DNA from 3 places in the Streptomyces sp. HUAS TT7 genome. Region 3 is predicted to be linked to each of the others. Evidence: riboswitches for the same ligand, from Rfam matches in the RefSeq annotation. Region 3 holds a riboswitch; each other region holds the start of a gene.
What was found. A riboswitch is a leader RNA that binds a small molecule or an ion and turns the genes downstream of it on or off. The one in region 3 is predicted to bind cobalamin.
Positions count from the first base shown of each region.

Region 1: linked by a shared signal. The riboswitch ahead of ACSHXC_RS29745 (cobalamin biosynthesis protein) and the one ahead of ACSHXC_RS13185 (ribonucleoside-diphosphate reductase subunit alpha) in region 3 are both predicted to bind cobalamin.
Region 2: linked by a shared signal. The riboswitch ahead of ACSHXC_RS27900 (HoxN/HupN/NixA family nickel/cobalt transporter) and the one ahead of ACSHXC_RS13185 (ribonucleoside-diphosphate reductase subunit alpha) in region 3 are both predicted to bind cobalamin.

Region 1 covers NZ_CP196175.1:6,612,404-6,620,068, reverse strand. The annotation lists gene ACSHXC_RS29770 (alpha/beta hydrolase) at 1-599, opposite strand, end outside; gene ACSHXC_RS29765 (class II aldolase/adducin family protein) at 663-1,322, opposite strand; gene ACSHXC_RS29760 (lysozyme) at 1,434-2,213, shown strand; gene ACSHXC_RS29755 (anion permease) at 2,344-3,612, shown strand; gene ACSHXC_RS29750 (hypothetical protein) at 3,645-3,866, shown strand; cobalamin riboswitch at 3,968-4,106, shown strand; gene ACSHXC_RS29745 (cobalamin biosynthesis protein) at 4,205-5,161, shown strand; gene ACSHXC_RS29740 (cobyric acid synthase) at 5,143-6,711, shown strand; gene ACSHXC_RS29735 (putative cobaltochelatase) at 6,764-7,665, shown strand, end outside.
Region 2 covers NZ_CP196175.1:6,196,691-6,204,355, forward strand. The annotation lists partial or broken gene ACSHXC_RS27875 (ARPP-2 domain-containing protein) at 1-572, opposite strand, end outside; gene ACSHXC_RS27880 (hypothetical protein) at 569-1,990, opposite strand; gene ACSHXC_RS27885 (Gfo/Idh/MocA family protein) at 2,170-3,075, shown strand; gene ACSHXC_RS27890 (arsenate reductase family protein) at 3,283-3,642, opposite strand; gene ACSHXC_RS27895 (hypothetical protein) at 3,761-4,042, shown strand; cobalamin riboswitch at 4,235-4,432, shown strand; gene ACSHXC_RS27900 (HoxN/HupN/NixA family nickel/cobalt transporter) at 4,462-5,574, shown strand; gene ACSHXC_RS27905 (ABC transporter ATP-binding protein) at 5,607-7,499, opposite strand.
Region 3 covers NZ_CP196175.1:2,974,055-2,981,719, reverse strand. The annotation lists gene ACSHXC_RS13205 (HD-GYP domain-containing protein) at 1-471, shown strand, start outside; gene ACSHXC_RS13200 (tetratricopeptide repeat protein) at 589-1,569, shown strand; gene def (peptide deformylase) at 1,628-2,260, shown strand; gene ACSHXC_RS13190 (ribonucleotide-diphosphate reductase subunit beta) at 2,382-3,398, opposite strand; gene ACSHXC_RS13185 (ribonucleoside-diphosphate reductase subunit alpha) at 3,398-5,773, opposite strand; cobalamin riboswitch at 5,900-6,028, opposite strand; gene ACSHXC_RS13180 (Uma2 family endonuclease) at 6,165-6,749, shown strand; gene mctP (monocarboxylate uptake permease MctP) at 6,820-7,665, opposite strand, start outside.

The DNA of each region.
Region 1 (7,665 bases), 3.6 Mb from region 3:
GGCGAGCGGGGCGCGCCGTCGTCGCCGCGGTAGGCGAGGAGAAGCACCGGGAGCTGCTGGCGGTGCAGGAACTCCACGATGTTCAGGGGGTGTTCGCGGGTGGTGCCGAGCCCGTGCACGGCGATCACCCAGGTGGTGCGGGGGCCGGGCACCAGCCAGGCGGGCAGCGGCCCGAGCTCGGCCGCGATCTCGACGTCCTGGTAGTCGAGCCCGAGGGCGGCGCTCGGGGTGCCGCGGTGCACCTGGGGGGTGAGCCGCACCCGGTCCCCCGCCGCGAGGCTGCCGTGGGTGACCCGCTCCAGACGGCGTACCACCGTGTCGGCGGTGTGCGGGGCGCTGTCGAGGACCTCGCCGACGACGGCGTGGGCGCCCTTCCCCTCCAGGCCGTACGTGCCCGGGCGCAGGGACACGAGCGAGCGGGTCAGGGTGATCCGGCCCGGGGCCGTGGCGTGCACGGTCAGCCGGGGGTCGGTGGGCAGCGGGCGGCCCGGCGGCGCCTTGAGGGCGGCGTCGCTGGCATGGCGTCCGGCGACGACCGCTGCCGCGCCGACGCCGAGGAGTGTGGTGACGGCCGCGGCCGTCTTCGTAGCGGGGCGCACCCCTCCAGTCTCGGCTCGGGCCCGCCGGGGTGCCAGTGGGCGGAGCCCATCGGGGCGGCGGGCCTACGGCCGGGGCTGCCCGTAGCCGCGCAGCCGTTCGGCGACCTCGTCGAGCTGGGCGGGGCTGAGCAGGGACGGGGTGCGGCCGGGCAGGGCCGAGGCGGTGAGCCAGAGCCGGCACATCCACTCCAGCTGGGCGGTGCGGTCGTAGGCCTGGGCGAGGCCGGTTCCGTAAGTGACGGCTCCGTGGTTCTGCAGGAGACATCCGGTGCGGCCCTCCAGGGCGCGCAGCATGTTCTCGGCCAACTCCTCGCTGCCGTACAGGGCGTACGGGGCGACCCGGACCGGGCCGCCGAGCGCGGCCGCCATGTAGTGGACCAGGGGCAGTTCGGTGACCAGGGTGGACACGGCCGTGGCGTGCACGGCGTGGGTGTGGACGACGGCCCGCGCCTCGGTGTTCCGGTACACCGCGAGGTGCATCGGGATCTCGCTGGTGGGCCGGAGCGTGCCCATGACCTGGCGGCCTTCGAGGTCGACGGCGACGGTGTCGGCGGGGCCGAGCCGGTCGTAGGGAACGCCGGTCGGGGTGACCAGGACCAGCTCGCCCACGCGTACCGACACATTGCCCGAGGTGCCGACGACCAGCCCTTGTGCGGCGGTCCTGCACGCCGTGTCGATCAGTTCGGCCCATGCCGCGGCGGTCGCCGCCTCGTCGTCGCTCATGCGGCCGATCCTGCCAGGGCCGAGCGGCCGGGATACGGGAGTTCGGTGGTGATCTTCAACTAGCCTCTGGGTGCTTTGTTCCGTACATCATCGGAATTCTGGGGGGACATCATGGCTCGCGACCACAACCCTCTCCCGCGCCGGGCCCGGGTGCGCGGCGCGCTCACGGGGTTCCTGGCCGCGCTGGCGCTGGGCTGTGTGGCGCTCGCGGCGCTGCCCGGCGCCTCCGCCGCGGACAAGCCGCTCGGCCACGACGTCTCCTCGCACCAGAAGAACGTCGACTGGGGCTCGGCGAAGGACCTGGGCGCCTCGTTCGTCTATGTGAAGGCGACCGAGGCGACGTCGTACCGCAATCCCTACTTCGGGCAGCAGTACGACGGCGCCCGGCAGGCGGGTCTGGTGCGCGGGGCCTATCACTTCGCGGTGCCCGACCAGGCGTCCGGCCGGGCGCAGGCCGACTTCTTCGTGCGCCACGGCGGCGACTGGTCGGACGACGGCTGGACGCTGCCGCCCGCGGTCGACCTGGAGCACAACCCGTACGGCAAGGACGCCAAGGACGGCAGCGGCGGCAAGTGCTACGGGCTGAGTCCGGCCGCGATGACCTCCTGGATCGCGGAGTTCAGCGACGAGGTGCAGCTGCTCACCGGCCGCCGCCCGGTGATCTACACGACCGCGGGCTGGTGGAACGACTGCACCGGCCACAACCGGGCCTTCGCCGCGCACCACGCCCTGTGGCTGGCCCGGTACGCCGACACGCCGGGCCCGCTGCCGGCGGGCTGGTCGTACTGGACGTTCTGGCAGTTCCAGAACGGGAGCGGAAGCCTGCCGGGTGACCAGAATCTCTTCAATGGGTCCTTCGGGCAGTTGAAGCGGTTCGCGGCGGGCCGCTGAACGGCTCCAGCCGGCCAACCGGAAGCGAGAAGTGGCCACAGGCACCGACACGCCCGCCCCAGTTCACCTTCCGTTCACTCAGGTTACTTACGTTCGTCCAGCCACTGACGTCGAACGATTGCCTGGGTAAATGGAACACATCACGCTGCTGCTCGCGATTGTGGTCGTGACAGCTCTCGTGTTCGATTTCACGAACGGTTTCCATGACACCGCCAACGCGATGGCCACCACCATCTCGACCGGCGCCCTGAAGCCCAAGACGGCGGTCGCCATGTCCGCCGCGCTCAATCTGGTCGGCGCGTTCCTGTCGGTGGAGGTCGCCAAGACGATCTCCGGCGGGATCATCGACGAAAAAGGCATCAGAACCGAGGTCATCTTCGCGGCCCTGGTCGGTGCCATCCTCTGGAACCTGCTGACCTGGCTGCTCGGTCTGCCCTCCAGCTCCTCGCACGCCCTGTTCGGCGGCCTCATCGGCGCCGCGGTCATGTCGGCCGGATGGTCCTCGGTCAACGGCTCGACCGTGGTCACCAAGGTGCTGCTCCCCGCCGTCGCCGCGCCGATCGTCGCGGGCATCGCCGCGATGCTGGCCACCCGGCTGACGTACCGGCTCAACCGGAACACCGACGAGAAGGCCACCGCCAAGGGCTACCGCGCGGGCCAGATCGCCTCGGCCGGCCTCGTCTCGCTCGCCCACGGCACCAACGACGCCCAGAAGACGATGGGCATCATCACCCTCGCCCTGGTCACCGGCGGTGTGCTGCACCCGGGCGCGAACCCCCCGCTGTGGGTCATCGTCTCGGCCGGTCTGGCCATCGCGATGGGCACCTACCTCGGCGGCTGGCGCATCATCCGCACCATGGGCAAGGGCCTGACCGAGCTGCGCCCGCCGCAGGGCTTCGCCGCCCAGACCGGTGCCGCCACCGTCATCCTGGCCTCCTCGCACATCGGCTTCTCGCTCTCCACCACCCAGGTCTGCTCGGGCTCCGTCATGGGCGCGGGCATCGGCCGCAAGGGCGGCGTGGTCCGCTGGTCCACCGCCTCCCGGATGGCCGTCGCCTGGGTTCTGACGCTGCCGGCCGCCGGACTCGTCGGCGCGGGCGCGGAGTTCCTCACCAAGCAGGGCACCTGGGGCATCGTCGCCGTCGCGATCCTCCTGATCGCCGGTTCGGGCACCATCTGGAAGCTGTCGCGCCGCCAGCCGGTCGACCACCACAACGTCACCGCCGACGAGATCGGCGAGGCCCCCGCGGCCGAGCCCGCCGGTGTCGTCACCACCGCGATCGCCGCGGTCACCCCGCCGCCGACCGCGGCGGCCGCCGCGACCATCGACCTCAAGGCCACGATCCAGGCCCCGGCCCCGGCGGCCCCTGCCGACCCGCCCACCCCGGCGACGGTCTGACCCCGGTTCTCCGGCACAGCTAAGGAATCCTCATGCACATCGACTGGGCAGCTCTCGGCTCCGTCTTCGGCGTCAGCCTCGTGGTGACCGTCGGCCTGGTGGGCCTGTTCACCCTCGGCATCGTCGGCCTCACCAAGCACGAGGCCGCGGCCTCCGGCACCGGCAATGTGGCGCTGGCCCGCACCGGTGCGTACGTCTGCTTCGCGGCCTGCGCGGCGGCCGTCGCGTACGGGATCTATCTGATCGTCGCCTGACCCACGGACATCACCAGAACCGCCCTCCGGTCCGTTCCGGAGGGCGGTTCTGTGTGGCGCCGCGCACTCTCTCGCACCGCAGGTCAACGGCAAGTTGACGGGTGTTCTCGCAGCGTGGTGGACTGCACCGGCCAGCTACGGCGGCAGAAGAGGAAGCCGGTGCGAATCCGGCGCGGTCCCGCCACTGTCACCGGGGAATGATCCCCGCGAGCCAGGAACTCTCACCGCCGGTCACGTCGAACCAGGGCGCGGACACCCTGAGTGAGGACATACCGCCATGCGCGCCTGCCCGTCGAGACATTCCGGCCCCTCCCGCGACGCCCTGACGGGCTGAGCGCATGCGGGCCGATCGCACCTTCGCCTACGGCGCCACGGCCGGACTCATCGGCGACCTCCTGCTCGGCGACCCCCGCCGCGGGCATCCGGTCGCCGCGTTCGGACGCGCGGCCGGCGCCGTCGAACGCGTCCTGTGGCGCGACCACCGCGGCCGGGGCGCACTGCACACTCTGGTGTGCGCGGGCGGCGCCGCGGGCGCTGCCGTCCTTCTTTCCCGCGCCGTACGAGGCCGGCCCGCCGCATCCGTCGCGCTGACCGCCGCCGCCACCTGGACGGTGGTGGGCGGCACCTCGCTCGGCCGCGAGGCGCGGGCGATCGGCGGCGCGCTGGCCGCGGGCGACGTGGAGGTGGCCCGGGAGCGCCTGCCGCACCTGTGCGGGCGCGACCCGCAGTCGCTGGACGCGGACGGCATCGCGCGGGCCGTCGTCGAGTCGGTCGCCGAGAACACCTCGGACGCGGTCGTCGGCGCCCTGGTGTGGGGCGCGCTCGCGGGCGTGCCGGGTCTGGTGGGCTTCCGGGCGGTCAACACGCTGGACGCGATGGTCGGGCACAAGTCGGCCAGATACCGCAGGTACGGCTGGGCCTCGGCGCGCCTGGACGACGTGGCGGGCTGGCCGGGCGCCCGCCTCACCGCCGTCCTCGCGGCGCTGGCGGGCCCGGACGCCAAGGGCGCGGTACGGGCCTGGCGCGCCGATGCCGCCCAGCACCCGAGCCCCAACGCGGGCCCGGTCGAGGCCGCGTTCGCGGGGGCGCTGGGCGTACGGCTCGGCGGCACGCTCTCCTATGCCGGACGCGTCGAGCACCGGCCGGTCCTCAACGGCCCGGGGCGGGCCGTCGAGGTCGCGGACATCGAACGGGCGGTACGGCTCTCGCGCAGGGTGGGCTGGCTGACGCTGGCCGCCTCCGTCGCGACCAGGGCCGCTGTGAGGAAGGGACGTACATGGGTGGCGGGCTGCTGATCGCGGGCACGACCTCGGACGCGGGCAAGAGCGTCGTCACGGCCGGGATCTGCCGCTGGCTGGTGCGCCAGGGCGTCAAGGTCGCGCCCTTCAAGGGCCAGAACATGTCGCTGAACTCGTTCGTCACGCGCGAGGGCGCGGAGATCGGCCGTGCGCAGGCGATGCAGGCGCAGGCGGCGCGCGTGGAGCCGAGCGCGCTCATGAACCCCGTGCTGCTCAAGCCGGGGAGCGACCGCTCCAGCCAGGTCGTGCTCATGGGCAGGCCGGTGGGTGAAATGAGCGCCCGCGGGTTCTTCGGGGCGGCCGGGGGGTCGTCCCTGGGGAAGGCGCTGCACGGGGGACGGCAGCAGACGCTGCTCGGCACCGTCCTGGAGTGCCTGGAGGAGCTTCGGGGCACTTATGACGCCGTGATCTGCGAGGGGGCGGGCAGCCCGGCCGAGATCAATCTGCGGCGTACCGACATCGTCAACATGGGCATCGCGCGGGCCGCGCGGCTGCCCGTCGTCGTGGTCGGCGACATCGACCGGGGCGGCGTGTTCGCCTCGTTCTTCGGGACGACGGCGCTGCTCAGCCCCGAGGACCAGGCGCTGGTCGCCGGCTACGTCGTCAACAAGTTCCGGGGCGATGTGACGCTCCTGGAGCCCGGCATCGAGATGCTGCGCGGCCTCACGGGGCGGCACACCTACGGGATCCTGCCGTACGCCCACGGCCTCGGCATCGACGAGGAGGACGGCCTCAGGGTCTCCCTGCGCGGGGCCGTACGGGAGTCCGTGGTGGCGCCGCCGGTCGGCGAGGACGTGCTGCGGGTCGCCGTCTGTGCCGTTCCGCTGATGTCCAATTTCACCGACGTGGACGCGCTCGCGGCCGAGCCCGGCGTGGTCGTGCGGTTCGTCGACCGGCCCGAGGAGCTCACCGACGCCGACCTCGTGGTGGTACCCGGCACCCGCGGCACGGTCCGCGCCCTGGAGTGGCTGCGCGAGCGCGGCCTCGCGGCGGAACTGGCGCGCAGGGCCGCCGGGGGCCGCCCCGTACTCGGCATCTGCGGCGGGTTCCAGCTGCTCGGCGAGCACATCGAGGACGAGGTCGAGTCGAGGGCGGGCTCGGTCGCCGGTCTCGGGCTGCTTCCGGTACGGGTGCGGTTCGCCGCCGAGAAGACCCTGGCCCGGCCCGTCGGCGAGGCCCTCGGGGAGCCCGTCGAGGGGTACGAGATCCACCACGGGGTGGCCGAGGTCCTGGGCGGGGACACGTTCATCTCTGATGACAATGGACACAGCTTGGACGGATGCCACGTGGGTGCCGTCTGGGGTACGCACTGGCACGGCTCCCTGGAGAGCGACGGGTTCCGGCGCCGGTTCCTCGAACACGTCGCCCGGGCCGCGGGCCGCCGGTTCGTGCCCGCGCCCGACACCTCGTTCGGCGCGCTGCGCGAGGAACAGCTCGACCGGCTCGGCGACCTGATCGAAGAACACGCGGACACCGACGCCCTGTTGCGGCTGATCGAGCAGGGCCCGCCCGCCGGGCTGCCCTTCATCCCGCCGGGGGCGCCATGAGCACCCCCGCGAGCCCGCGGCGTACAGCACTACTCGAAGGAGAGATCGGCACATGAGCACCCGGTATCCGTTCACCGCCGTCGTCGGCATGGACGACCTGCGCCTCGCGCTGCTCCTGAACGCGGTGAGCCCGGCCGTGGGCGGCGTGCTCGTGCGCGGCGAGAAGGGCACGGCGAAGAGCACCGCCGTACGTGCCCTTGCCGATCTGCTGCCCGAGGTAGGGGTCGTGGCGGGCTGCCGCTTCAGCTGCGATCCGGCCGCGCCCGACGCGCAGTGCCCGGACGGGCCGCACGAGAGCAGTCCCGGCACCGCCCGCGCGGCGCGCATGGTCGAGCTCCCGGTGGGCGCGTCCGAGGACCGTCTGGTGGGCGCGCTCGACATCGAGCGGGCGCTCGGCGAGGGCGTGAAGGCCTTCGAGCCGGGGCTGCTCGCGGACGCGCACCGCGGCATCCTGTACGTCGACGAGGTCAACCTCCTGCACGACCACCTCATCGACCTGCTCCTCGACGCCGCCGCCATGGGCTCGTCCTATGTCGAGCGCGAGGGCGTCTCGGTGCGGCACGCCGCACGGTTCCTGCTCGTCGGCACGATGAACCCCGAAGAGGGCGAGCTGCGGCCGCAGTTGCTCGACCGGTTCGGCCTGACCGTCGAGGTCGCGGCCTCGCGCGAGCCCGAGCAGCGGGTCGAGGTCGTGCGGCGCCGTCTCGCGTACGACGACGACCCGGCCGCGTTCGCCGCCCGCTGGGCGGACGAGGAGGGCGCGCTGCGCCAACGCATCGTTGCGGCACGGGAGTTGCTGCCCTCGGTCGTGCTCGGCGACGCGGTGCTGCTCCAGATCGCCGCCACCTGCGCCGCGTTCGAGGTGGACGGCATGCGCGCCGACATCGTGATGGCGCGCACCGCGACCGCGCTCGCCGCGTGGGCGGGGCGCACCGAGGTGGCGTCCGAGGACGT
Region 2 (7,665 bases), 3.2 Mb from region 3:
TCGTCCGGGTGCGGCACCGCGAAGGCGGCGCCGAGCGCGTCCGCCGCGTACACGAGGACACCGCACTGGCCCGGGTGGATCTCGAACACCCGCAGCGCGTCGGCGAGCCCGGGCACCTCGGCGCCGAGGTAGGCGCTCTCCACGCGCGGCGAGAGCCCGCCGCGCAGCGCCTCGCGCGACCAGGTGTCCCACTGCACGGAGGGGCCGCCGAAGTGCAGCGCCAGATAGCCCTCCAGGGCCAGGTGCAGCGGCAGGAAGCGCAGCCGGTCGCCGGGCCGCCGCTTCGCCATCCGGTGCAGCGGCACCCGGCTCGGCGGCACCTCGCCCAGACTCGTGCCGTATGCCGCCGAGGGTCCCTCGCCCGACCAGTCGGCCACGAAGCCGTGCGGGATGTAGGAGGTGTAGCGGGTGGTGTGGTTCAGGCGCACGTCCGCACCCACCGGGTCCCCGTACACTTCCCGGCTCAGCCGCAGCCCCGCCACCGCCTCCGCGCGCAGCAGCGGCACGAGGCGGATGCCGCCCCACACCTGGGCGGGCCCGGCGTCGAGACCGGTCAGGTCGAGCGAGGTCATCGGCTGTCCTTGGTGAAGTCGGCCGTGCGGCGGTCCAGATACGTGTACAGCTCGGCCAGACCCGTGCGGCCCTCGGCGAACTCGGCGATCTCCACCAGGGCGGGCAGGTCCTCCGCGTCGCGGATACCGGCCGTGGGCACCGAGGGGGCGAGGCGGCGCACGTCGAAGCCGTCCGCGTCGTATACGGGGTTCACGTGGACGACGCGGGTGCGGCGGTCCGGGTCGAGCCGGGTGCGCCACACCCGCAGCACCTCGCCCGCGAGGCCCGGCGGCGCGTTGTCCCAGCCGTCGGAGACGATCACGAGTCGCTCGGGGGAGTCGTCGAGCGCGTCCAGGACGCGGGAGCCGAGCGGGGTCGCGCCGAGGGGCCGGACCAGCAGCGGATCCGTGCCGCCCGAGGTCCAGCGGCCGCGGTACGCCCCCGCGCCGGCCAGCGCGGCCAGGAGGAAGTGGCAGGCCAGGGCCACCGCGAGCGGGCGGCGACGCTTCTCGCCGGAGCCGGCGGAGGAGTAGCTGTCGTCGAGCACCGCCGAGACGCGGCCCCACGTTCCCGCGTGCGGCCCGGCCGCGCGCAGCGCCGAGGCCCGCAGCGCGCCCGTCAGCTCGGCCCGGCGCCGCGCCCGCTCGTCGAGGCCGAGCGAGAGGACGTACAGAGCGAGCCGGGTCAGCGGCATCGTGGCCAGGTCGGCGGGGGCGGCCCCGGCCCGCGCCTGGATGCGCAGCCGCTCCAGGCGGGTGGTACGGGACCCGATCCGCTCCAGGAACACCTCGCGCGGCACCCCGTGCCGGGCCGCGAACCCCTCGGCGACGGTGAACGGCAGCTTGTACAGGGCGGCCTGCTCGTAGTGCGCGCGGCGGTGGGCGTCGAGCAGGGGGTGCTCGTAACGGGGCCGGCGGCCGGGCCGGAACAGGAAGTCCCCCAACTCGCCACCTCCGTAAGGGAGATGGGCATGCCGGGCCGCGGACTTCAGGCCGCCCCGGTACTTCACCGCGTCGAACGCCGGGTCCGGGCGGGCCGCCAGCCAGTCGCGGAAGATCGCGCGGGTGCGCCGGTTGTTGACCTTCGCCGTCCGCAGCGCGCGCAGCAGCCGGTACACCCGCTGCGGCGGGAGCACCGCGAGCCGGGCCGCGATCAGCCGCCCCTCGGTGCGCTTCTCCTCGGGGCTCGCCTCGCCCGCGCTCTCCAGGAGGTGGCGGACGATCAGCGCCGCGTTGTGGTCGTTGATGTCCAGGGCGAGCACGGCGGCGTACACCCTGCGGTGGTTGACCCGCACGTACTCGTGGAGGAAGGCGAGCGAGAGCCGCTGCTCGCCGGCGGCCGAGCGGAATTCGCGCTGCCCGGTGGCGGTCACGGCGGCATTGACGAAGAGCAGTACGTCCTCGGCCGCCACGAGGTCGGCGTAGCTCTCCTGAGCCATGGAGGTCCCCCGTGCGTGAAGTGGAAGCCGGCCGGGGAATGGGGGCGCGAGCAGCGAAATGTTTGCTGTAGAGGCAAGTCCCGGAAGTCGCGCCGGAGTCCCGCGGCCGGCCCCGGAAACGTAACATTCCACCCCCCTCGCCCCGCCACCTGAATTCCGCGCCCGGCAGACTGGTCCCTATGAACCAGACTGCCGGCCCCACCCGCATCGGCCTCCTCGGCACCGGCCCCTGGGCCGTCGCCACGCACGCCCCGGCGCTCGCCGCGCACCCCCGTGTCGACTTCGCGGGCGTGTGGGGGAGGCGCCCCGAGGCGGCGGCCGCGCTCGCGGAGGAGCACGGGGTGGCGGTGTACGAGGACGCCGACGCGCTGTTCGCGGACTGCGACGCCGTCGCCTTCGCGCTGCCGCCGGACGTCCAGGCCCCGCTGGCGATACGGGCCGCACAGGCGGGCTGCCACCTGCTCCTGGACAAGCCGGTCGCGACGAGCGTGGCGGGCGCCCGCGAGCTGGCCGACGCGGCCGGGCGCGCCCGGGTCGCCTCCGTCGTCTTCTTCACGCTGCGGTTCGCGAAGGAGACCGCGGCGTGGGTGGCCCAACAGGCCGCCGTGGACGGCTGGTTCACCGGACGGGCCCAGTGGTACGGGTCGCTGTTCACTCCGGGCGCGGAGCGCGGTCCGTACGCCGCGTCGCCCTGGCGGGGTGAGAAGGGAGCGCTCTGGGACGTGGGCCCGCACGCGCTCGCCGTGCTGACCGGGGTGCTCGGCGAGGTGACCGCGCTGACGGCCGCGGCGGGCCCCGGCGACACCGCGCACCTGATCCTGCGCCACACCTCGGGCGCCTCCAGTACCGCCGACCTGAGCTTCACCGCACCCCCGGCGGCCGCGGGCGTCGAGGTCTCGGTACTGGGCGAGTCGGGCGCGGAGGTGATGCCGGGCTGGGGCGGCGCGCTGGACGCGTTCGCGGGAGCGATCGACGCCCTGCTGGACGCGGCCCGAACCGGGGTGCCGCACCCGTGCGACGTACGGTTCGGGGCACGCATCACGGAGCTGCTGGCGGACGCGGAGGCGCAGTTGGGCAGGGGCTGAGCGGACTTGTGGAAGCCGACTGCGGTACCTGCATCCTGCTAGGGGCGCGGGGCTGTGACATGGTGCGGCTCCGCCGCGATGGGGTCCCCTGTTCATGAGGGAGAAACCGAGAGCTTGGGGGAGCGACCGGCCACAGCCGGTCCGCAGCCGAAAACCGGCACCCCGCGAGGGGGCCGCACCCCGCACGGGAAGCCGCTCCCCGCGAACTCAGCGGGACAGCGCGTCGCGCACGGCCTCGTCGGTGCGGGCAACCACCGCAGACCCGTCGTCCGCCGTGATGATCGGCCGCTGAATCAGCTTGGGGTGCTCGGCGAGCGCGGAAACCCACCGCTCGCGGGAGTCGGCGTCGCGAGGCCAGTCCCCCAGTCCCAGCTCCTTCGCCGCGGCCTCCTGCGTGCGCGTGATGTCCCACGGTTCGAGGCCGAGCCGGTCGAGCACGGCCCGGATCTCGTCGGGCGAGGGCACGTCTTCGAGGTAGCGGCGCACCGTGTACTCGGCGCCCTCAGCGTCCAGCAGGTCCACCGCGCTGCGGCACTTCGAACAGGCCGGGTTGATCCAGATCTCCATGCCCGCCAGGCTACCCGCGGTCCGCCCCCAAAGCCCGGCTGGCCAGGGCCGATTGTCAGTGCCCCCCAGTAAAATTGAGGCAGTAAGTGAGGGTTCCCGACTGCCCAGGAGGATGCCCATGACCGCTGCCGTACTCACCTCGCACGCCCCGAAACAGTTGTCCCTCCAGCCTCTTCACAAGGTGCCGCTTCCCGCCGGGCGTCCGCGCGTGTGGTACGAGTCCCACAACCGGCGTCTGAAGGCCATGCGACTGGCCATCGCCCTGCTCGACACGGGGGTGTACCGGCCGGAGCAGGCGCCGGACCGCAAGATACGCACCGTGGCCGCGCTCATCGGAGTGCACCCGCCGTCGGAGACGACCTGCCGGATGGTGCGTGCGCTGATCTACGACGGGCGCTGAGCCCCGCACCACGGCCCGGTCACGCCTTCGGGAAGCCGCAGGCGTGATCCGGGCCGGCCGTCAACTCCCTACGGCTGCTGCGGGCGGCCGGAGCGGATGCGTGCGCGCATCCTCGCAGGGCCGTGCCCGGGTGGCCCGTGTGATCTTCGATACCGGCACAGGTGTGCAGGTAGGCAGGCAACTCCCCAGCGTCTAGGGTGACCGGGCCGTGGTGTTCGGGAAGACCGGTGCGAAACCGGAGCGGCCCTCGCCACTGTGATCGGGTTCCCCGGGTTCCGGGGAGCCGCCGTCCCCTTGTGACGCCACTGGCCAGGATCCATCTGCCCGGGAAGGCCGGGACGGAGGCACCCGCCCGTCAGCCAGGAGACCGGCCGCGGCATCTCACGAAGTGATCCACGAGGTGCTGGAGCGTGACCCGCATGACCCTGCCCATTCGCACATCCCCCGAGACGGGCGCCGCCGCCGCGCCGTCCTTCCACTGGCGGCGCGAGGACACCGTCCGCACCGCCGTCCTGCTCGCGGTGATAGCCGCCCTCCATGTCGTCGCCTTCGGCGTCCTGTTCCTGCTGGTGGCCCCCGAGCACTACGCGGTCGGCACCAAGACGTACGGCATCGGCCTCGGCATCACCGCGTACACCCTCGGCATGCGGCACGCCTTCGACGCCGACCACATCGCGGCCATCGACAACACCACCCGCAAACTGATGGCCGACGGCAAGCGGCCGGTGTCCGTGGGCTTCTGGTTCGCGCTCGGCCACTCCAGCGTGGTCGTGGTCCTCACGGCCCTGGTGGCGGGCGGCGCCCAGCTCGCGGGCACCCTGATGAACGAGGACTCCACCACCCACCAGGTGATGGGCGTGGTGGGAACCACCGCCTCCGGCTCCTTCCTCTACCTCATCGCGGCCCTCAACCTGGTGGCCCTGTTCGGCATCCTGAAGGTGTTCCGGGCCATGCGGGCGGGTGCGTACGACGAGAAGGAGCTCGAAGCGCACCTGGACTCGCGGGGCTTCATGAACCGCATCCTGGGCCGCTTCACCAGGTCCATCTCGCGGCCCGGCCAGATGTTCCCGCTCGGCTTCCTCTTCGGCCTCGGCTTCGACACCGCGACCGAGGTCACCCTGATGGTGATGGCCGGCACCGGCGCCGCCGCCGGACTGCCCTGGTACGCGATCCTGTGCCTGCCGCTGCTGTTCGCGGCCGGGATGAGCCTCTTCGACACCCTCGACGGCACGTTCATGAACTTCGCCTACCAGTGGGCGTTCTCGAACCCGGTCCGCAAGGTCTACTACAACCTCACCATCACCGGCCTGTCGATCGCGGTGGCCTTCTTCATCGGCACCATCGAACTGGTCGGCGTCCTGCACGAGAAGCTCGACCTCACCGACCCGGTCAGCGGCTGGATCGCCGGCCTCAACCTGGACAACGTCGGCTTCGTCATCGTCGGCCTGTTCGTGGTGGTGTGGGCGGCCGCGCTGGCGTACTGGCGCCTTGGCAAGGTCGAGCAGAAGTGGGCGGCGGGCCCGGGTGCGTGAGGGGCCGGCCTTTTGCATAGGCCCCGGTGCGTTTACGCACCCTCCCGCTGCCCCGGCACTCCTCCCCGGTCGTTCTGGAGCGTCCACAGCTCCTTGAACAGGCCTTCGTCTGCGACGAGTTGGGTGAAGGTGCCCTCCTGGATGACGCGGCCCCGGTCGAGGACGACGATGCGGTCCGCGATGGCGACGTTCGCGAGGCGGTGGGTCACCAGGACCACCGCCCGGTCACGGGCGATCGTGCGCAGGCCGGTGAAGATGCGGTGCTCGGCGCGCGCGTCAAGGGCGCTCGTGGGCTCGTCCATCACGAGCAGCCCGGCCGGGCGGTGGAAGGCCCGCGCGATCGCGATCCGCTGCCACTGCCCGCCGGACAGCTCCACACCCCCGAACCACTCCCGCGCGAGCAGCGTGTCGAGCCCGCTGCGCAGCCCGTCGACGACCTCCGCAGCGCCGGAGTGGGCGGCGGCCCGGCGCACCGACTCGTCGCCCCCGTGCGGCTGCCCCAGCGTGATGTTGTCGCGCGCGGACATCGGCCAGTGCGCGAAGTCCTGCGGCACGACGGCGGTCTGCCGCCACAGGGCCAGCGGATCGCACCGCTCCACCCCGACCCCGTCCCAGGTCACCGCCCCTTCGCTGGGCAGATAAAGGCCGGTGAGCAGCTTGCTGAGGGTGGTCTTGCCGGACCCGTTCTCGCCGACGAGCGCCAGCACCTCGCCCTTGCGCACCTCGACCGTCACCTTCTCCAGGGCGGGCCGCTCGCTGCCGGGATAGCGGTACGTCAGCGACTCGGCCCGTACGACGTCCGGCGCGGGCGGCGCCAGTGTGCCGCGCGCCATCCGGTGCCCGCCGGCCTCCTCGATGAACTCCGCCCAGTCGTCCAGGTACAGCCCGGTCCGGAACAGCCGCGTCCCGTACCCGACGACACCGTGCAGCGAGGAGGCGACCGTGCGCAGCGCGAACACCGCGGTGCCCGCCGACGCCACCGACATCCGCCCCGACCCGAGCAGCCAGGCGAGCGCGCCCCACACCAGGCCCGCCGCGAGCCCGCCCGCCAGGGCGCCGGTCACCGAGTAACGGGCGCCCTGGTGCACGGCCTTGTCGGTCGCCGCGTCTACCCGCCGCCCGATCGCCCGGTACCGGTCGAGCAGGAAGTCCGCCATCGTGCAGGACCGCAGCTGGTCGGCGGTGTCCTTGTCGATCACGAACCAGCGCAGCAGACTCAGCGTGCGCCGCTCGGCGCTCATCGCCCGCGACGCCTCGTAGTGCACCCGCGCGGCCTTCACCCCGGCGATGCCCTGCGGCAGCGCGGCGAGCAGGAGCAGGGGGAGCAGCGCCGGATGAAGGACGGTCACGACCCCGGCCGCCGCGACCAGTGAGGCCACGCACGCCATCAGGTCCTGCGAGTCGGTGAGCAGTTGCTGGGCGACCTCGGCGCCCCGGTCGGCCGCCTCGCGCTTGTCGTTGAACCCGGGCTGGTCGTACGCCGACAACTCGGCCTGTACGGCGGCCCCGAGCATCTGCATCTCGGCCTCGCGGGAGATCCGCGGCGAGAGCCGGCCGGAGATGTTCACCACCACGATCCCGAGCAGCGCCCGCAGCCCGGCCGCCCCGGCCAGCACCGCGATGGACGGCAGCGCATCGCGCAGCCGGTGCGCGATGTCGCCGCTCGCGATCAGCGCGGTGATCGTACGCGTCGTGGCGAGCAGCCCGAACGCCTCGAAGAACCCCGAGAGCGCCTGGCAGCAGAGCAGCACGAGCACGGCGCGCCGGTCCACCCGCCAAGCCAGCGCCAGCGCCTTCCGCACGAGCTGAGGCAGCCGCCGCGCCATGGTCCGTGTGGTCACCGGCCGCCGCTGCACCGCCTCCAACGAGCTTGACCGGTACCGCAGTTGCTCATCGACGGGCTGCCCGCCCAACACCTCCGCCATGCCGCCCCCTAGCTAGGAATCCGCCTACTTTCCCGCACGGATCCCCCAAGGGGACCGCCGCGTACGGTGATCCACCCAATGGGGGGACCGAACCGGAAAACGCGCCGAGCCCCGCCGCCCGGGAGGGGCAGCAGGGTTCGGGGTGTCGCGGAGCCGCGGGGGCTTA
Region 3 (7,665 bases):
GGCCACGCCCGCCGGGTCGCCGAGCTCAGCCGGGCCGTCGGGCGCGAGCTGGGGCTCTCGGAGAGCGAGCTGACCGTCCTGGAGTACGCGGCGCTCATGCACGACATCGGGCTGCTGTCCCTGCTCGACCCGGTCCCCGCCGGGGCCACCGCCACGCTGCCCGCCGCCGAGCAGCGCCGCATCGCGCTGCTCGGCGGCGCGGTCGTGCGCCAGACCGGGGTGCCCGCCGATGTGGCGGTCGTCGTGGAGCGGCAGGCCGACCCGTACCGGGAGCAGCCGCTGTCCGCCAGGATCGTCCGCGCGGTCAACGCCTACGACGATCTCGCGGAGGGCTCCCCGGGCCCCGGAGGGTCGCTGAGCGCACTCGAACAGCTGCGTCTCGGCACCGGCCGTGACTACCACCCCCAGGTTGTCGAATCCCTGGCACGCGTGCTGGCCCGGGGCTGTCTGACCCGGGTGCCACCTGGGTAACCCAGGAGTAATGAGCGGCCTTCCGGCTGGGCATGGTTGGATGCGAAAAGAACCCAGAAAACTGGGAGACCGTAAGACCGACCCGGTAGTCGGGGCCGGTCTGGGCAGGCGGGAATCGTGAGGATCTTCGGCAAGGGACGGCACCGGCCCTCCGCCTCGTGGCGGCAGGCCACGGACCGTGCGTTCACGCTGATCGGCGACGGCCGGTACGAGGACGCCGGGGCGCTGCTCACGCGCGCCGCGGACCTGGAACCGTGGCTGTCCGAGTCCTGGTTCAACCTGGCGCTCCTGCACAAGTTCCGGCACGACTGGGAGCAGGCGCGGGCCGCCGGGCTGCGCGCGGTCGCCCTCCTCGACAAGGAGACCGGCGCCCCCGACTGGTGGAACGTAGGCATCGCGGCCACGGCCCTGCAGGACTGGCCGCTGGCCCGCCGGGCCTGGCAGGCGTACGGCCTGAAGGTGCCGGGCGAGGCCACCGGCAGCGGCGAGCCCGTCGGCATGGAGCTGGGCAGCGCCGCCGTGCGCCTCTCGCCCGAGGGCGAGGCCGAGGTGGTCTGGGGCCGCCGGCTCGACCCGGCCCGCATGGAGGTCCTGTCCATCCCGCTGCCGTCCTCGGGGCGGCGCTGGGGCGAGGTCGTGCTCCACGACGGCGTCCCGCACGGCGAGCGCACCACCGCCGCCGGCCCGTCCTTCCCGGTCTTCGACGAGATCGAGCTGTGGGCGCCCTCGCCCGTGCCGACCTGGGTGGTCCTCCTGGAGGCGGCCACCGAGGCCGACCGGGACGCCCTGGAGCGGCTCGCGGCCGACGCCGGCTTCGCCGCCGAGGACTGGTCCTCCTCCGTACGCCTGCTGTGCCGGGCCTGCTCCGAGTCCCAGATGCCCAGCGACGAGGGCGACGGCGAGCACCTCGACCCGCACGACCACAGCGAGCCCGGCCACCCGGGACCGCTCGGCCACCGCACCTCCGGCGACCTGTGGGTCCCGGAACGCGAATGCGGCATCGCCGCCCCCGCCGGCCTGGTCCGCGGCCTCCTGGACGGCTGGGTGGCCGACAACCCGGACAGCCGGGAGTGGCGGGATCTCGAAGAAGTCTGCTGACCCTGGCCTTAGGCTGTATGGGATCGGAATCGGGTTTTCAGGAAGGCTTACGGCGGACATGGCGCAGCAGGAGACGGACCAGCAGGTCGAGAACGACGGGTTCGTCGTGGACACGGAGGACTGCGAGGCGCGCGAGCTGGCCTACCGCGAGCGCGGCACCGCCCGCCCGATCACGGTCGTCGGCAACCCCGTGCTCCACAAGGAGTGCAAGGACGTCACCGAGTTCGACGGCGAGCTGGCGGGGCTCATCGACGACATGTTCGCCAGCCAGAAGGCGGCCGAGGGCGTGGGCCTGGCCGCCAACCAGATCGGTGTGGACCTCAAGGTCTTCGTCTACGACTGCATGGACGACGAGGGCGTCCGGCACGTCGGCGTCGTCTGCAACCCGGTCCTCGAAGAGCTGCCGTCCGAGCTGCGCGTCCTGGACGAGTCCAACGAGGGCTGCCTGTCCGTGCCGACCGCGTACGCCGAACTCGCCCGCCCGGACTACGCGGTGGTCACCGGCCAGGACGCCGAGGGCAACCCGGTCAAGGTGCGCGGCACCGGCTACTTCGCGCGCTGCCTCCAGCACGAGACGGACCACCTGTACGGGTACCTGTACATCGACCGCCTCTCCAAGCGCGACCGCAAGGACGCGCTGCGTCAGATGGCGGAGAACAGCCCGCGCTACGAGGTCGTCCCGAACGACTGATCCCGCCAGGACGTGAAAGGGGCCTCGCACCTGCATGGTGCGGGGCCCCTTTCACAGTTTGGCTGCGGACCGTCTGTGGTGGCTGGTCGCGCAGTTCCTGGCGCCCCTTGGGCACGCGGACCTAGAAGTCCTCGTCGAAGCCCACCGAGCCCTCGACCGCCACCTGGTAGGCGGACGGGCGGCGCTCGAAGAAGTTCGTCAGCTCCTGGACGCCCTGGAGCTCCATGAAGGAGAACGGGTTCGACGAGCCGTACACCGCCGGGAAGCCGAGCCGGGTCAGGCGCTGGTCGGCGACGCACTCCAGGTACTCGCGCATCGACTCGGTGTTCATGCCCGGCAGGCCGTCACCGCACAGGTCGCGGCCGAACTGGAGCTCGGCGGCGACCGCCTCCTTCAGCATGTCGGTGACCTGCTGTTCCAGCTCGTCGTCGAAGAGGTCCGGCTCTTCCTTGCGGACGGTGTCCACGACCTCGAAGGCGAAGTTCATGTGCATGGTCTCGTCGCGGAACACCCAGTTGGTGCCGGTCGCGAGGCCGTGCAGCAGACCTCGGCTGCGGAACCAGTAGACGTACGCGAAGGCGCCGTAGAAGAACAGGCCCTCGATGCACGCCGCGAAGCAGATCAGGTTCAGCAGGAAACGGCGGCGGTCGGCCTTGGTCTCCAGGCGCTCGATCTTCTCGACCGAGTCCATCCACTTGAAGCAGAACTGCGCCTTCTCGCGGATCGAGGGGATCTCCTCGACCGCGTCGAACGCGGCCGCGCGGTCCTCCGGGTCGGGCAGGTAGGTGTCGAGCAGCGTCAGATAGAACTGGACGTGCACGGCCTCCTCGAAGAGCTGACGGCTCAAGTAGAGCCGCGCTTCAGGGGAGTTGATGTGCTTGTAGAGGGTGAGCACCAGGTTGTTGGAGACGATCGAGTCACCCGTCGCGAAGAACGCGACGAGGCGGCCGATCATGTGCTGCTCGCCCGGCGTCAGCTTCGCGAGGTCGGCGACGTCGGAGTGGAGGTCGACCTCCTCGACGGTCCAGGTGTTCTTGATCGCGTCCCGGTAGCGCTCGTAGAAGTCCGGGTAGCGCATGGGGCGAAGAGTCAGCTCGAAGCCCGGGTCGAGAAGGTTCTTGTGTTCGGTGTTGCTCATTACTGGCAGGCCTCGCAGGACTCGGGGTTTTCGAGCGAGCAGGCGATCGCGTCGGCGTCGGGGGCCGCCTGCTGGACTGGGATGGTGGGGGTGGCCTGGGCGGCGCGGGCGATCTTCGTCGCCGGGCGCGAGCGCAGGTAGTACGTCGTCTTCAGGCCCTGCTTCCAGGCGTACGCGTACATCGACGACAGCTTGCCGATGGTGGGCGTCTCCAGGAACAGGTTCAGGGACTGCGACTGGTCGAGGAACGGGGTGCGGGCGGCGGCCATGTCGATGAGGCCGCGCTGCGGGATCTCCCACGCCGTGCGGTACAGCGCGCGCACTTCGGCCGGGATCCAGCCGAAGTCCTGCACCGAGCCGCTCGCCTCGCGCAGCGCCTCGCGGGACTGGGCGTCCCATACGCCGAGCTTCTTGAGCTCCTCCACCAAGTAGCCGTTGACCTGGAGGAATTCACCGCTCAGCGTCTCGCGCTTGAAGAGGTTGGAGACCTGCGGCTCGATGCACTCGTACACGCCGGCGATGGACGCGATGGTCGCGGTCGGGGCGATCGCGAGGAGCAGCGAGTTGCGCATGCCGACCTTGGCGATACGTTCCCGCAGGGCCGCCCAGCGCTCCGGCCAGGTCAGCTCGACGTCGTAGTGGTCGGGGTGCAGCACGCCGCGCGCGGTGCGGGTCTTGTCCCAGGCCGGCAGCGGGCCGTTGCGCTCGGCGAGGTCGGTGGAGGCCTCGTACGCGGTCAGCATGATCCGCTCGGAGAGCTGGGTGGAGAGGGCCTTCGCCTCGGGGGAGTCGAAGGGCAGGCGCAGCTTGAAGAAGACGTCCTGCAGACCCATCGCGCCCAGGCCCACCGGGCGCCACTTGGCGTTGGAGCGGCCGGCCTGCTCGGTCGGGTAGAAGTTGATGTCGACGACCCGGTCGAGGAAGGTCACGGCGGTGCGGACGGTCGCGTCCAGACGCTCCCAGTCGATGCCGTCGCCCACGACGAACGCGCCGAGGTTGACCGAGCCGAGGTTGCAGACGGCCGTCTCGCCGTCGTCCGTCACCTCCAGGATCTCGGTGCACAGGTTGGAGGAGTGGACCGTGTGGCCCGGCTCGGCCGTCTGGTTGGCGGTGCGGTTGGAGGCGTCCTTGAACGTCATCCAGCCGTTGCCGGTCTGCGCGAGGGTGCGCATCATGCGGCCGTACAGGTCCCGGGCCGGCATGGTCTTCTGGGCGAGCCCGGCGGCCTCTGCCTTGCGGTAGGCGGCGTCGAACTCCTCGCCCCACAGGTCGACGAGCTCGGGCACGTCGGCGGGCGAGAACAGCGACCACTGGGCGTCGGCGTCGACCCGGCGCATGAACTCGTCGGGGATCCAGTGCGCGAGGTTCAGGTTGTGCGTACGGCGCTGGTCCTCACCGGTGTTGTCGCGCAGCTCCAGGAACTCCTCGATGTCGGAGTGCCAGGTCTCCAGGTACACCGCGGCCGCGCCCTTGCGCCGGCCGCCCTGGTTGACCGCGGCCACCGACGCGTCGAGGGTCTTGAGGAACGGGACGATGCCGTTGGAGTGGCCGTTGGTGCCCCGGATCAGCGAACCGCGGCCGCGGATGCGGGAGTACGAGAGACCGATGCCGCCGGCGTGCTTCGAGAGCCGGGCGACCTGGTGGTAGCGGTCGTAGATCGAGTCGAGCTCGTCCAGCGGCGAGTCGAGCAGGTAGCAGGACGACATCTGGGGGTGCCGGGTGCCGGAGTTGAAGAGCGTGGGGGAGGACGGCAGGTAGTCCAGGCGGCTCATCAGGCCGTACAGGGACGCCACTTCGTCCAGGGCGCGGACCGACTCGTCCTCGGCGAGGCCGGACGCCACGCGCAGCATGAAGTGCTGGGGGGTCTCGACGACCTTGCGGGTGATCGGGTGGCGCAGCAGGTAGCGGGAGTAGAGGGTGCGCAGGCCGAAGTAGCCGAAGCGGTCGTCGGCGCCGTCGGCGAGGGCCGCGTCCACCAGCGCGTCGAGGCGGGCGGTGTGGGCGTCGACGAACTCGGCGGTGCGGTCGGCGATCAGGCCCTCGCGGTGGCCGACCGCGACCGAGGCGGAGAACGACACCGCGCCCTGGGTCGCGGCCTCTTCGGCGATGGTGATGGTCAGGAGCCGGGCGGCGAGGCGGGAGTACGCCGGGTCCTCGGAGATGAGCCCCGCGGCCGCCTCGGTGGCCAGCTCGCGCAGCTCGGCCTCGTCGGAACGGGCGTTGCGGCCCCGCAGCGCGGCGGCGGCGACCCGGCCGGGGTCGGTGTCCGCGAGGTCGGCGGTGAGATCGGTCAGGGTCCGCAGCAGCGCGGTCCCCGGGGCATCCGCCAACTCTTCGGTGATCGCTGAAGCGGGATCCGCAGGGGCGATGGTCACGTGGGGGCACTCCCTCGCTCGGCACGGGGCCCTTCGGAGGAGGCGTCGGCGCGCGTCGGGGCAGCCCTGAGCGCGTCGTCCACCGGCCCAACCGCGAGGCCCGGACGTCTGGCATCCGGTTCGGTCGACCCGGACGCGCCATCGGCAGGTCCTCGGACTCGACCGGCACAAAGACGTACAGGTCATACCGTTGCGGGACAGTTCCGGATTCGAACCGGATTCCCCTGCGGCGACAGCGAGGACGAGCATACATGTGGGGGGCGCTGTCAGCGGCACCCCCCACATGTTGTGTCGTTGTGTTCGTGAGGGGGGGGCAACGGATGGAAGCCGGGCAAGTGTCAGCGGCCTCCGCTATCGTCGATGACAGACCGTCGAGGAAGGGGAGTGAGGCATGGTCGTCATGACTTACCGGGCCCAGATGCAGACCGAAGACTTCGAGACCCTCGCGCGCATAGGTGCCCGCGAGATCGAGGGGCTGCGGCTTGAATTCATTGACGGGAAGCTGGGGGTCAAGGCCGTGCCGGACGGGGACCACGACCGAATCGTTCTGTGGCTGGCTCGCATCTGTATGCAGCATCGGCCTGAGCTGTGGCTTCACGTCGAGCGGGGGTTGGCAGTTCAGGAATACCGTTCGGGTCGCGCGCGCCCGGACGCGTCCATGGCTCCGGACGACGCGTTTGTGGGGCAGGGGGAGTGGGCTGATCCGGCACCCGTCCTCATGGTTGTCGAGGTCACCTCGTACGACGCCGACACGGACGCGCGTGATCGAAACGAGAAGCCGCGCGCCTACGCAGAGACCGGAATCCCTGTGTACCTCCTCATCGACCGGGAGCGCTGCGAGGTCACCGTCCGCAGCGAGCCTGACGGCATGCGTTACGAGAGCATCCGCACCGTGCCCTTCGGTAAGGACATCGAGCTGCCCGAGCCCGTGGGCATCACCCTCCAGACCGAGCAGCTCAAGGACTGGGTGCGCTGAGCACCGCACGCAAAAGGGCCGCCGCATCCCTCTTGGATGTGGCGGCCCTTCCGCGTAGCAACGGGCAGACTCAGTGCGCCGAGCCCGCCGTCGCCGGGGGGAGTTCCGTGGCCACGCCCGGGTCGCCGGCGTCCGCCGTGTAGTCGGCGGGGGAGGTCTCGTCGATGCCGTCGGGGGCCTTCAGGGCGCGCAGGACGACGGTGAGGACCACCGTCACCACCACGTTCAGGACGAACGCGGTGAGGCCGATGTAGCCGATCTCGCCGATGCCCGGGATCTCCTTCGAGGAGCCGCCGAAGTGCTTCTGGGTGGGCGAGGCCACTCCGTACGCGGCTAGGGTGCCGTAGACCATGCCGACCGCCCAGCCCGCGAGCAGCGCCCAGCGGTGGAACCAGCGGGTGAACAGGCCGCCGACCAGGGCCGGGAAGGTCTGCAGGATCCAGATGCCGCCCAGGAGCTGGAAGTTGATGGCGACCGTCTTGTCCATGGTCAGGACGAAGACCAGCGCGCCGACCTTCACCACCAGCGAGACCAGCTTGGAGACCTTGGCCTCCTGCGCGGGCGTCGCGTCCGGCTTGAGGAAGTCCTTGTAGATGTTGCGGGTGAAAAGGTTCGCGGCCGCGATCGACATGATCGCCGCCGGGACCAGCGCGCCGATGCCGATCGCCGCGAAGGCGACGCCCGCGAACCAGTCCGGGAACATGTCCTCGAAGAGCTGGGGGATCGCCAGCTGGCCGTTCTTGACCTTGACCCCGGCCGCGATCGCCATGAAGCCGAGCAGCGCGAGCAGGCCCAGCATCAGCGAGTACAGCGGCAGGATCGTGGTGTTGCGGCGGATCACGTTGCGGCTGCGCGAGGACAGCGTCGCGGTGATCGAGTGCGGGTACATGAACAGCGCGAGCGCCGAGCCGAGCGC